One region of the Streptomyces sp. NPDC050422 genome, then DNA from elsewhere that is predicted to be linked to it. Evidence: riboswitches for the same ligand, from Rfam matches in the RefSeq annotation. Region 1 holds a riboswitch; each other region holds the start of a gene.

Evidence for each region. A riboswitch is a leader RNA that binds a small molecule or an ion and turns the genes downstream of it on or off. The one in region 1 is predicted to bind S-adenosylmethionine.
Region 2: another riboswitch for S-adenosylmethionine. It lies ahead of ACIBJG_RS18640 (putative leader peptide); the one in region 1 lies ahead of ACIBJG_RS21445 (hypothetical protein).
Region 3: another riboswitch for S-adenosylmethionine. It lies ahead of thrC (threonine synthase); the one in region 1 lies ahead of ACIBJG_RS21445 (hypothetical protein).
Region 4: another riboswitch for S-adenosylmethionine. It lies ahead of ACIBJG_RS08235 (aminotransferase class V-fold PLP-dependent enzyme); the one in region 1 lies ahead of ACIBJG_RS21445 (hypothetical protein).

The regions. Positions count from the first base shown of each region.
Region 1 covers NZ_JBITIE010000013.1:23,503-26,680, reverse strand. The annotation lists gene ACIBJG_RS21450 (cytochrome P450) at 1-866, opposite strand, end outside; gene ACIBJG_RS21445 (hypothetical protein) at 1,071-1,505, opposite strand; SAM riboswitch class IV at 1,553-1,662, opposite strand; gene ACIBJG_RS21440 (phosphocholine-specific phospholipase C) at 1,777-3,178, opposite strand, start outside.
Region 2 covers NZ_JBITIE010000011.1:55,479-58,656, reverse strand. The annotation lists gene ACIBJG_RS18650 (four-carbon acid sugar kinase family protein) at 1-540, opposite strand, end outside; gene ACIBJG_RS18645 (flavodoxin family protein) at 792-1,244, shown strand; SAM riboswitch class IV at 1,448-1,560, shown strand; gene ACIBJG_RS18640 (putative leader peptide) at 1,600-1,716, shown strand; gene ACIBJG_RS18635 (LLM class flavin-dependent oxidoreductase) at 1,790-3,016, shown strand; gene ACIBJG_RS18630 (NtaA/DmoA family FMN-dependent monooxygenase) at 3,035-3,178, shown strand, end outside.
Region 3 covers NZ_JBITIE010000014.1:57,590-60,767, forward strand. The annotation lists gene thrC (threonine synthase) at 1-1,197, opposite strand, end outside; SAM riboswitch class I at 1,213-1,339, opposite strand; gene ACIBJG_RS22720 (glucosyl-3-phosphoglycerate synthase) at 1,493-2,431, shown strand; gene ACIBJG_RS22725 (trehalose-6-phosphate synthase) at 2,485-3,178, shown strand, end outside.
Region 4 covers NZ_JBITIE010000005.1:25,444-28,621, forward strand. The annotation lists gene trpD (anthranilate phosphoribosyltransferase) at 4-1,068, shown strand; SAM riboswitch class IV at 1,154-1,271, shown strand; gene ACIBJG_RS08235 (aminotransferase class V-fold PLP-dependent enzyme) at 1,445-2,824, shown strand; gene ACIBJG_RS08240 (Lrp/AsnC family transcriptional regulator) at 3,103-3,178, opposite strand, start outside.

The sequences.
Region 1 (3,178 bases):
CCGATGCTCCGCCGGCCTCGGGCCATGGAGTCGGCGAACGCGTCCTCGGTGAGCATCAGCCGCAGGGAGTTGCTGACCCAGTCTGCGGTGGTGAGGTGCCCGGCGGCCGTGATGGCCATCAGGTCGAGCATGTACTCCTCGTCGGTGAACGCCTCGGGGAAGGCGAGCATGCGGGAGGTCACGTCGTCCCCCGGCACGGCCCGCTTCGCGGCCACCAGCCGGGCCATGTGTTCCCCGAACCGCAGATGGGCGCTCTGCGCGTCGGGGCCGCCGTCGGCGAGGTCCTTCAACACCTGGGCGATGTCGGCGCCTTCGTCGTCGGGGAACCCGACCAGACGGGCGAGGACGAGTACGGGGAGGGGCTCGCAGAAGTCGGCGACGAGATCGGCCGTGCCACGGCTGCACACGTCGTCGATCAGCCGGTCCGCCAACTGCTCGCAGTGGCTGCGGATTTCGAACGGGTCAGCACCTTCGAGGGCCGGTCCGACCATGCGCGCGTGCCGTCGGTGTTCCTCCCCCGCGCTGAAGTAGATGGAGGGCAGGGGTCGCCCCACCATCGGCAGCAGGGGCCAGTCGTCGGGGATATGGGGCCACTGGTTCCACAGTCCGACGTCGCGCGGGAACAGCTCGCCGTCGCTGGTGACTTGGTGGAGCTCCCGGTACCCGATGACCAGCCAGGCGGGGAAGCCGCCCGGCAGCTCCACGGGGACGACGGGCCCGTGATCACGCCGCATGGCGCGGTACACGGCCTGCGGTTCGGTCTGGAACCCGGGCCCACCGAGCGGCACGGCACCGGCGTGAGCCGGACAGTCGGGGGGCGGAGAAGGAGAGGGCGGCGCGGGCTCTGTGGAAGAAGGGCGCGTCATGAGTCCTGACTCCTGTGGCGACAGCTGAACGCGTCAAGATCATGCGATCAACGCATGTTCACTATAAGGATTTTGTGTGACCTCGGAACGGTCAACAGCGATCAATCCCACGCCATGAACGGAACAACAGGACGACATCTCAGCACAATTACTGAGCATCGCGATGTACCGCACGAGCTCACCGAGCGGCCGCGACGGGACGGACTACGCCAGAGAGGCACGCCCCCCGGCACAGGCGCCCTCGCACAGCTCGCCGCCCTCCAGCCCGACGTTGACCAGCCCGGCAGCACCCCCGGCCCTGGCACCGGCTCCCCCACCGTCGCCGTCGCCGTGCACGAGCTTCAACGCATGCCAGCGCGCCAGCCAGTACACCCGCCCGCGGTGGCCGGCGAGGGTCTCCCGCAACGCTCCGGGAGCGTGCGTCCACACTGCGGGGAGGCCGCCCGCGTAGTCGAAGGCGGCCCGCAGTTCGACCCACCCGTCGTCGCGGACGTCCCCGGAGGTGAGCAGGATCTCGACGGCCTGCCCCGGCTCCTGGCGGCACTTCTTGGCGTGGATCCAATGCACGCGGTGACCCGCGGCGTAACGGGAGCAGTCGTCGCTCCGCACGGAGTCGTTCTGGGTGAGATGACGCAGCATGGTGAGGTTCGCCTTCCGGGGTGTGGACCCCGGATGCCCTGCACCGCGGTCCGCTGTTCCCCGTACCCTTCGCACGGGGCAGGTCGTCACCCGGAGCACCCGCAGCGGAGCGGGGTGCCGTCCAGCAAGCCGGGGCTGTGCACTGGAACTCATGACCCGAACAAGACTCTAACTCACGCACACCGCACGACCCGACGGGCGGTCAGGGGCGAGTGGCGCCCACGCACGGACACCGCCCGCCCCCCCCCGAACCGTCCCGAGGCGTATCCACTCACCCGGTGACGAGACCCGGGTCGCTCCTGCCGGCCCGGCCGGTCTCGACGTGTCCGGCGTAGCGCCGCAGGAACGTGGCGTCCACGTCGGAGACGACGGTGACGTCGTACCAACTCCTGCTTCCCCGCAGGTCAAGCACGTGTTTCACGGTCGCACCCGCACGGACCGCGAAGGTCTGCACCCCTCCCCCGTACCCGGCGGCGCTGCGTACGGTCAGACGCACGTTCGCGGACCCGGCGTTGACGAAGGTGAGCTCCAACCCACCGCCTGCGGCGACATGACGTGCCGTCACCTCGGGGCCCGCCGCCACCTTCCCGCCGGCCCTGAAGGTACGCAGGAAGCCGTTGGGCCCATGGACGGTGAGGTCGGTCACTCCCTTGGAATAGGCGGTGTTCCAGCTGTCCGCGAGGGACTTGCCGGCCTCGGTGGTGTAGGTCCAGGGCCCGTCGGTGCGGTTCGCGGAGCTCACCAGGAACTGCGCCCCCGCGGCGGCGCCACCGCTGAAGGTGAGGCGGTACTTGCCGGTGGCCGGATCGGCGGCCCCGTCGACGAAGGGTGCGTAGCGCAGCGGCCGGGTGGGCCGGTCCCCCTTCTCCTGCTTGGGCACGCTGCCGGTCGCGGGCGGTACGGGAACGTAGTCGGGGTGCCGGAGGCGGTCCGGCGGCTCGTAGGCGTCGGTCGACGGCAGCGAGATGTCCGAGGCGTCCGTACGACCGAAGTCGAACGCGGAGGTCAGATCGCCGCAGACGGCGCGCCGCCAGGGCGAGATGTTGGGCTCGTGCACGCCGAAGCGCTGCTCCATGAAGCGGATGACGGAGGTGTGGTCGAAGACCTCGGAGCAGGCGAACCCGCCGGTGCTCCACGGTGAGACGACCAGCATGGGCACCCGCTGACCGAGCCCGTAGGGCCCGGCGGTGTACCGGATGTCGCCGGGAAAGTAGTCGGCGGAGGTGTCGACGGTGGACAGCCCCTGCGCGGGTCCCGACGGCACGAAGGGCGGCACGACGTGATCGAAGAAGCCGTCGTTCTCGTCGTAGGTGATGAAGAGGGCGGTCCGGCCCCAGACCTCGGGGTCGGCGGTCAGCGCGTCCAGGACCTGCGAGATGTACCAGGCGCCGTAGTTGGCCGGCCAGTTGGGATGCTCGCTGTATGCCTCCGGAGAGACGATCCACGAGACCTTCGGCAGCGTCCCGGCCCGGACGTCGGCCTTCAGGTCGTCGAGGAGACCGCCGCCGTTCTTGATGTCGGTTCCGGTGCGGGCCTTGTCGTAGAGCGGATCGCCGGGCGCGGCGTCGCGGTAGCTGTTGAAGTAGAGCAGCGAGTTGTCACCGTACGTACCCCGGTAGGCATCACTGATCCACCCCCAGGACCCGGCGGCGTCGAGCCCGTCGCCGATGTCC
Region 2 (3,178 bases), on a different contig from region 1:
GCGTCGGCCGATCAGCACGGGCAGTTCGGCCGCCCGTCCGGGCCCGATCGGAACGGCGTCCGGGAACACCGCCGTGAGGTCCGAGCACCGCACCGGATGCACAGGGTCGCGGGCGAAGCCGCTCTCATGGACCGGCACGCCCCACACGTACTGGACCGCTTGCCGCGTCACCCTGCCCTCCGCGGGGAAGGCGGGGGCGATGACGACGGCTCGTCGCCGCGAACCCGCCCACGCTGCCCGGACCTCGGCCGCGACATGGCCGCGCAGGGTCGAGTCCACCGTCTTGAACAGGAGCGTGGAGCCGGCGAACAGGCGGGCTGCCCGCCCGGCACGCGTCGCGGCGGCTGCCTCGTCAAGCAGCCGGGTTCCCAGGTCGACCGCTGTCACACCCGGGGCCTGCGGGAGTGCTGTCGCCGGGGCGGACAGGAGGACCCGCGCCTCGTGACCGGTCCGGCGGAACGGTGCGGCACCGTCCCCGGCGCTGGTGAGATCGTCCGCGAGGATGCCGATGCTCTGCCGGGCGTCCCGGCCGGACCTCATGCCGCACCTCTGCGTCGACCACTCATGGATGCATAGTCGATGACATCGAGGACACGGGGCAATCGATTCGGCAGATGAGCTCGGCGTCGGTCCTCAGCAGGCCGGACCACCGGAAGCGCCGGAGACGAGTGGTGCCGGCCCGCCCGCGGTGGTCGCGCCGCGCCGGGCGGAACCGGCCGATGCCCGCAGTGCGCGCCGCACAAGGCGGACCGCGCTTGCGGCCGCGGTGCGGGCACGGCAGGGTTCCCGGTGTGGCTACCTTGCTGATCGTGCATCACACGCCCTCGCCGAACTGCCAGGCACTGTTCGAAGCCGTCGTCTCCGGTGCGACGACGGACGAGATCGAGGGCGTACGGGTCGTACGCCGCGCCGCGCTCGCCGCGACGGCGTCCGACGTGCTCGCCGCCGACGGCGTTCTGCTCGGGACCCCGGCGAACCTCGGCTACATGTCGGGCGCCCTCAAGCACTTCTTCGACCAGGTCTACTACCCGTGTCTGGACGCGACGCAGGGCCGCCCCTTCGGGTACTACGTGCACGGCGGCAACGACGTGACCGGGGCGGCTCGGGCCATCGAGTCCATCACGAAGGGCCTCGGATGGCGCCGCGCGGCCGACGCCGTGACCGTCACGGGAGAACCCGCCAAGTCCGACATCGACGCGTGCTGGGAGCTCGGGGCGACCCTCGCAGCCGGTCTGACCGACTGAACCGGTGGCCCCGAACCGGGGCACATCCGGTCCGGGACGACCACCACGGTTGCCAGGAACCCTCCGCAGAAGGGGACTTGCACGGGTTCCGGCCGGACGGAACAGATCGCGCGGCCGCGTTGTTGTGACTCAGGGCACGGCGAGCACGACCATGATCCACGGGGCATTGCGCGGCGCGGCCGTCGCGCGTAGCGTTCGCGGCAGGTCATGAGCGTCAGCGTCAAGCCCTGGCTTGCTGACCGGCAACCCTCCCGCGCGGCGGGGTGCTCCAGGTGACGACCAGGCGGAGCCCGTCCGGGTTCCGCAAGCGCGAGGCCCCAGGGCCCGCCGAGCCGGAAGAGCGGAGGCGAGGGCCATGCCAACGGTGTCCTGCCCGCTCGTCAAGGTGCTCGCCCCCCGGCGCCGCGTCCACCTCTACTCCCGGCCGCACATCGACCTCCAGCGCGTGGCCGGCGCGCTCTGTTGTTCCTGACCCGTACCCGCGACGCCGCACCTCCCGACGAGGCCCGGCGATCATCCACGGTCGTTCAGGAAGGCACCCTCCCGTGTCCGCATCGTCCTCCCCGCACCCTCCCCTTCCCACCCCTCTCCACCTGGCCGTCGCGCTCAACGGCGCGGGCTGGCACCCCGCCGCCTGGCGCGAGCCGGTGGCCCGGCCCGAGGAACTGCTCACCGCCGCGTACTGGACCGACATCGTGACCGAGGCCGAACGCGGCCTGCTCGACTTCGTGACGATCGAGGACGCGCTCGGGCTCCAGTCCTCGCAGTTCGCCGAGCCCGACGACCGCACCGACCAGGAGCGCGGGCGGCTCGACGCGGTGCTCATCGCCGCCCGCGTCGCCCCGCTGACCCGGCACATCGGGCTCGTCCCCACCGTGGTCGCCACCCACACCGAGCCGTTCCACATCTCCAAGGCCATCGCCACCCTCGACTACGTGAGCACCGGGCGGGCGGGGCTGCGCGTCCAGGTGTCGGCCCGGCAGCACGAAGCCGCCCACTTCGGCCGCCGTACGTTCCCGCGCTTCGGCGTCGACGAACTGGACACCCCGGCCGTACGCGAGCTGACCGGCGAACTCTTCGGGGAAGCCGCCGACTACGTCGAGGCGGTGCGCCGCCTGTGGGACAGCTGGGAGGACGGCGCGGAGATCCGGGACGCGGCCACGGGACGCTTCATCGACCGCGACAAGCTGCACTACATCGACTTCGAGGGCCGGCACTTCAGCGTCAAGGGCCCCTCGATCACACCCCGGCCTCCGCAGGGCCAGCCCGTCGTCAGCGCCCTGGCGCACCGGAGCCTGCCCTTCCGGCTGGTGGCCCGCTCCACGGACATCGGATACGTCACCCCGCACGACACCGGTCACGCCGTAGCCATCGTCGAGGAGATCCGCACCGAACAGGCGGCAGCGGGACGGGCGGCGGACCCCCTGCACCTCTTCGGGGACCTCGTGGTCTTCCTCGACGACGACCCCGCGGCCGCGGCGGCCCGCCGCGACCGTCTCGACGGCCTCGCGGGACACCCGTACTCCAGCGACGCGAAGGTGTTCACCGGCACACCCGCGCAACTGGCGGACCTGCTCCAGGAATGGCAGTCGGCAGGGCTCTCCGGCTTCCGGCTGCGCCCCGCCGTGATCGGCCACGACCTCCCGGCGATCACCCGCGACCTGGTGCCGGAACTGCAGCGCCGAGGCGCCTTCCGGACCGCCTACGAGGCCGACACCCTGCGCGGGCTGCTCGGACTCGCCCGCCCCGCCAACCGCTTCGCCACCGTCTGAGCCGGAGGGACCACCGACATGAGCACCAGCAACGGCGCCGGCCACAGCACCGGCAAGCCGCTCAAGCAGATCCATCTCGCCGCCCACTTCCCGGGCGTCAACAACACCACCGTGTGGAGCGATCCCGCGGCGGGCAGCCACGTCGAGTTCAGCTCGTTCGCG
Region 3 (3,178 bases), on a different contig from region 1:
GAGGCCGTCTCCGGTGTTCAGGACGACGGTGGTGAGCGCCGGGTCCAGCAGGCCGGCGTCGATCAGCTTCTTCGTCACGCCGACCGTCACCCCGCCCGCGGTCTCGGCGAAGATGCCCTCGGTGCGCGCCAGCAACTTGATCGCGTCGACGACCTGCTCGTCGTTGACGTCCTCGACGGCGCCACCGGTGCGGCGGGCGATGTCCAGGACGTACGGGCCGTCGGCCGGGTTGCCGATCGCCAGGGACTTGGCGATCGTGTTCGGCTTCTGCGGGCGGACCACGTCGTGACCGGCCTTGAAGGCGGCGGAGACCGGGGAGCAGCCCTCGGCCTGGGCACCGAAGATCTTGTACGGCTTGTCCTCGACCAGGCCGAGCTTGATCAGCTCCTGGAGGCCCTTGTCGATCTTCGTGAGCTGCGAGCCGGACGCGATCGGGATGACGATCTGGTCGGGCAGCTGCCAGCCGAGCTGCTCGCAGATCTCGTACGCGAGGGTCTTGGAGCCTTCGCCGTAGTACGGACGCAGGTTGACGTTGACGAAGCCCCAGCCCTCGCCGAGCGGGTCGCCGATGAGCTCGGAGCAGAAGCGGTTGACGTCGTCGTAGTTGCCCTCGATACCGACCAGCTCACCGCCGTACACCGCGGCCATGACGACCTTGCCCTGCTCCAGGTCGTGCGGGATGAACACGCAGGAGCGCAGGCCGGCCCGGGCGGCGGCTGCGCCGACGGCGCCGGCGAGGTTGCCGGTGGAGGAGCAGGACAGGGTGGTGAATCCGAAGGCGCGGGCGGCCTCGACGGCGATCGCGACGACGCGGTCCTTGAAGGAGTGCGTCGGGTTGCCGGAGTCGTCCTTGACGTACAGGCCGCCGGTGACGCCCAGCTCGCGGGCGAGGTTGTCGGCCTTGACCAGCTTGGTGAAGCCGGGGTTGATGTTGGGCTTGTCCGCGACATCGGAGGGGACCGGCAGCAGCGGCGCGTAGCGCCAGATGTTGTTGGGTCCGGCCTCGATGCGCTTCTTCAGCTCGTCCGGGGAGCCGCTCGGCAGGTCGTACGCCACTTCGAGCGGCCCGAAACAGGACGCGCAGGCGAAAAGGGGGCCGAGTGCGAACCGTTCTCCGCATTCGCGACAGGAAAGCGCCGCGGCGGGACCGAGGTCCACGGAAGCTTCGGTGTGTGCTGCAACAGTCTCAACAGCCATGATGGCGAGGTCCTTTCCTCATCTTCCTCGCGACGCATTTCGTCACGAGACGGAATTGGCACCTTCCCCACCTGACCTCGCGGTCGGCGGGAGGGTTGCCGGGACTTCAACGGGCCGTTCCCTCAGTCCCTCTGGATGAGCGCTGTGGCACTGGACCATGGATCCAGGCGTTTATCGGCGGACGGACCCCGGCATGCGACGGTCATCTGCGTTGTTCAAGACTGTAACCGAAGCACCGGACTGTTGAGATAGTCGTCCGTACCGCGAGATGGATCACATACAGGGAGTATCGACCGTGCTGGAAGAGGTCGAACGCTGGCTGACCAGGCGTTCCTGGTCAGCCGCCGACCGTCCGCTGGACCGTCTGCTCGACGCCGGGAACGGCGCGAGCGTGAGTGTGGTGCTGCCCGCGCTGAACGAGGCGGCGACGGTCGGGGACATCGTCACGACGATCCGGCGCGAGCTCATGGAGAAGGTCCGGCTGGTCGACGAGCTCGTGGTGATCGATTCCGGCTCCACGGACGCCACCACCGAGGTCGCCCGCCGGGCGGGCGCCCGGGTGGTCCACCGGGACGCGATCCTGCCCCGCATCCCGGCCGTCCCCGGCAAGGGCGAGGTCCTCTGGCGGTCACTCCTGGTGACCGGCGGCGACATCGTCTGCTTCATCGACGCGGACCTGAAGGACTTCTCGGCGGAGTTCGTCTCCGGCATCGTCGGTCCGCTGCTGACCGATCCCTCGGTGCAGTTCGTCAAGGCGATGTACGACCGCCCGTTCGGCGACACCACGGGGCAGGGCGGCCGGGTCACCGAAATGGTGGCACGCCCGCTGCTCAATCTGCACTGGCCCCAGCTGGCCGGTTTCGTCCAGCCGCTGGGCGGCGAGTACGCCGTGCGCCGCTCACTGCTGGAGCGGCTGCCGTTCCCCGTCGGTTACGGAGTGGAGCTGGGTCTGCTCGTCGACGCCCTGCACACGGTCGGCCTGGACGCGCTCGCCCAGGTCGACGTCGGGGTCAGGAAGCACCGCCACCAGGACGGCCAGGCGCTCGGCCGGATGGCGGCCGCGATCTACCGGACCGCCCAACTCCGCCTGTCCCGCGGGCATCTGGTGCGCCCGTCGCTGACCCAGTTCGAGCGCGGCGAGCACGGATTCGTCCCGCACACCTACCCGGTGGACACCGAGGAGCGGCCGCCGATGCGCGAGATCGAGGAGTACGTTTCACGCCGAGCGGCGTGACACCGTCCGGCTTCGCACGTTTGGGCGGTTGGTGATCGGGCTAGATTCCGCCCATGGTCTCCGAGCACGCCCCTCAGCCCGCTGCCCAGGTTCTCGTCGCGTCCAACCGCGGCCCCGTCTCGTACGCGCTGCGCGAGGACGGCTCCCTCGACTCCCGGCGCGGCGGGGGCGGACTCGTCTCCGGCCTGAGCGCCGTGGACGACAAGATGTGGGTCTGCGCCGCCCTCGGGGACGGTGACCGCGAGGCAGTGCGTCGCGGGGTCGGCGAGCCGGGCGTCCGGATGCTCGACATCGACGCGGACGTGCACGCCGACGCGTACAACGGCATCGCGAACTCGGTGCTCTGGTTCGTCCACCACCTGCTCTACCAGACCCCCGTCGAGCCCGTCTTCGACGCGGAGTTCCGCCGTCAGTGGGCCGCCTTCGAGACGTACAACCGGGCCTTCGCCGAGGCGCTCGCCGAGGAGGCGGGCGAGGGCGCGGCGGTCCTCGTGCAGGACTACCACCTGGCCCTGGTGCCCGGCATGCTCCGCGAGCTCCGCCCCGACCTCAGGATCGGCCACTTCTCGCACACGCCGTGGGCGCCCGTCGACTACTTCCGGCTGCTGCCCGACGACATCGCCGAACAGCTGCTGCGCGGCATCCTCGGCGCCGACCGGGCGGCGTTCCTGACCCGCCGCTGGGCCGATGCGTTCATCGGCTGCTGCACGGAGATCCTCGGTGGCACGGGGCATACCCGGATCGGGG
Region 4 (3,178 bases), on a different contig from region 1:
ACCATGAACGTTGTGACCCCGGTCGGCGGCGACAGCGTGGCGGCTCGTTCCTGGCCCGGCGTGCTGACCCCCCTGCTGCGCGGCCAGGACCTGACCGCGGACGACACCGCCTGGGCGATGGACCGCATCATGAGCGGCGAGGCGACCGATGTGCAGATCGCCGGCTTCGCGGTGGCGCTGCGCGCCAAGGGCGAGACCGTCACGGAGGTTTCCGGCCTGGTCCGCGCGATGTACGAGCACGCCACGACCATCCATGTGCCCGGCCGTACGGTCGACATCGTGGGCACCGGCGGCGACATGGCCAAGACGGTCAACATCTCCACCATGTCGGCGATCGTCGTGGCGGGGACGGGCGCCAAGGTCGTCAAGCACGGCAACCGCGCCTCGTCGTCGGCCAGCGGCTCCTCCGACGTCCTGGGCAAGCTCGGCGTCAATCTGGAGCTGCCTCCGCAGCGCGTCGTCGAGGTCGCCGAGGAAGCGGGCATCACCTTCTGCTTCGCCGTGAAGTTCCACCCCGCCCTGAGGTACGCGGCGAAGGCCCGGGCGGAGCTCGGCGCGCCGACCACCTTCAACATCCTCGGCCCGCTCACCAATCCGGCCAAGGTGCGGTCGCAGGCGATCGGCGTCGCGGACCTCCGGATGGCGCCCATCGTCGCGGGCGTCCTCGCCGAGCGCGGCAACTCGGCCCTGGTCTTCCGGGGTGACGACGGCCTGGACGAGCTGACCACCACCGCGACCTCCCGCGTCTGGATCGCCAGGGACGGCGCGGTGCGCGAGGAGGCCTTCGACCCGCGCGACGTCGGCCTGGACCTGGTCCCGGTGGACGCCCTGCGCGGCGCCGACGCCTCGTACAACGCCGATGTGGCCCGCCGGCTGCTCGCGGGGGAGACGGGGCCCGTACGGGACGCCGTCCTGCTCAACTCGGCGGCGGCTCTCGTCGCGCTGGACCCGGGGCAGGGCACGCTCGCCGAGCAGCTCACCGCGGGGATCACCAAGGCCGCCGAGTCCATCGACTCGGGCGCGGCGGGCCGGGCGCTGGAGAGATGGGTCGTGGCCAGCAACACCTGAGAGGGCGTCGGGTACGAGACGGGGCGCAGTCCAGATCATGGACTGCGCCTTGCGCGTTTTCGTACGTATGGCAAGATGCTGCGCAGGTCATGAGTGACAGCGACTACGGCCCCGGCCCGCTGTCCGGCAACCCTCCGTCCGTGGCGGGGTGCCCCGGGTGAAGACCAGGCCGCAGGCAGCGAGGTCTGCGGCAAGCGCGGACCCCTCGACATCGTGAGATGTCCACCCGTGGGGTCCTGGTCCTCAGGGAGCCTCTTGTGAGCACGCGAATGCGATAGGGCTTTCGGCCCTACTCCGCACACCTCTCTTTCTTCCTTCCGTGCTGCCGCGTATCCGCAGGCACGCGGAATTCGCCTGCCTGTTACGGGAGTTCGTCATGTCTGTCCTCACTGCTGCCGCCGACCAGTCGATTTGTGCCCCCCTGCCGGTTCTGGGCAAGGATGTGACGGTTCCGCTGGTCACCGGCGGTGAGGTCACCTACGCCGCGCTGGACTACGCCGCCAGCGCCCCGGCCCTGCAGCGGGTGTGGGACGACGTGGCCGCGTACGCGCCTTACTACGGCAGCGTCCACCGCGGTGCCGGCTACCTCTCGCAGCTCTCCACGGACCTCTTCGAGTCCAGCCGTGAGAGCGTCGCGGAGTTCCTCGGCTGCCGCGCCGAGGACCAGGTGGTCTTCACCCGGTCCACCACCGACTCGCTCAACCTGCTCGCCGCCGTCCTGCCCGCCGACTGTCAGGTGTTCGTCTTCGAGACCGAGCACCACGCCTCGCTGCTGCCCTGGCGCGACGCCCGGGTGACGTACCTGAACGCCCCGCGCACCCCGGCCCAGGCCGTCGAGACCCTGGAGCGGGCGCTGGCCGACCGCGACCCCTACGGCCCCGCGCTGGTCTGCGTCACCGGCGCCTCCAACGTCACCGGCGAACTGTGGCCGGTCAGGGAGCTCGCCGCCGCCGCGCACGCCCGCGGCGCCCGGATCGTGCTGGACGCCGCCCAGCTCGCCCCGCACCACCCCGTCGACATCGCCGAGCTGGACGTGGACTGGGTCGCCTTCTCCGGGCACAAGCTGTACGCGCCCTTCGGCTCCGGCGTCCTCGCCGGCCGCTCCGACTGGCTGACCGATGCCGAGCCGTACCTGGCCGGCGGCGGCGCGTCCCGCCAGGTCGCCCGGCGCGCCGACGGCGGGGTGGACGTCGAGTGGCACACCACCGCCGCCCGCCACGAGGCCGGCTCGCCCAACGTCATCGGCGTCTACTCCATCGCCTCCGCCTGCAAGGCGCTCACCGAGGCCGGCTTCGACAACCTCGTCACCCGGGAGCAGCGGCTCGTCACCGAGGTCCGCGCCGGACTCGCCGAGGTGCCCGCGGTCAAGGTGCTCTCGCTGTTCGGCGACGACGCCCCGCGGGTCGGCGTCATCTCGTTCGTGGTGGAGGGCTGGAACAGCTCGCACTTCGCCGCGGCGCTCTCGGCCGAGTACGGCATCGGGGTCCGCGACGGACTGTTCTGCGCCCACCCGCTCGTGCGCACCCTGCTCGGCACCGACCCGCAGGACGTCGGCGAGTGCGGCGCGCCGGAGGCCGAGCCGGGTCAGAAGTCCCTCAACGCGATCCGGGTCAGCTTCGGCGCCGGTACGCCGGACGAGCACGTCGAGCGCTTCCTGCGGGCGGTCAAGGAGCTCGTGAACGAGGGCGCCCAGTGGAAGTACCGCACCGAGGGCGGCCGTTGCGTCCCGGACCGTGGCGAGGCCACCCAGGTCTGAGGCCCCTCAGCACGTTCGGCCGGGTACGGACAGCCGTCCGTACCCGGCCGAACGTGCTGAAGCCCTAGGGCGTGTTTCGAAAGTCCCGCCTGCCGGGCGGCGTCTGGCACTTCCCCGAGCTCTCGGCTTCGCTCGAGGAGGGGAGACCCATTGCTCGCGGCGTTGCCGAAAAGTCCTAGCAGCTCCGCTACGAGGAGTTCCCGGCGCCTTGCGATCGCACGCACCAGACGCCGCCCGGCCCGTCCTCCGGGTGGACGGCGCTACTTTCGAAACACGCCCTAGGCGTCCAGGCCGATGGCGAAGGCCGCTTCCAGGTCGTGCTGGGAGTACGTACGGAACGCGACGTGTGTGTCG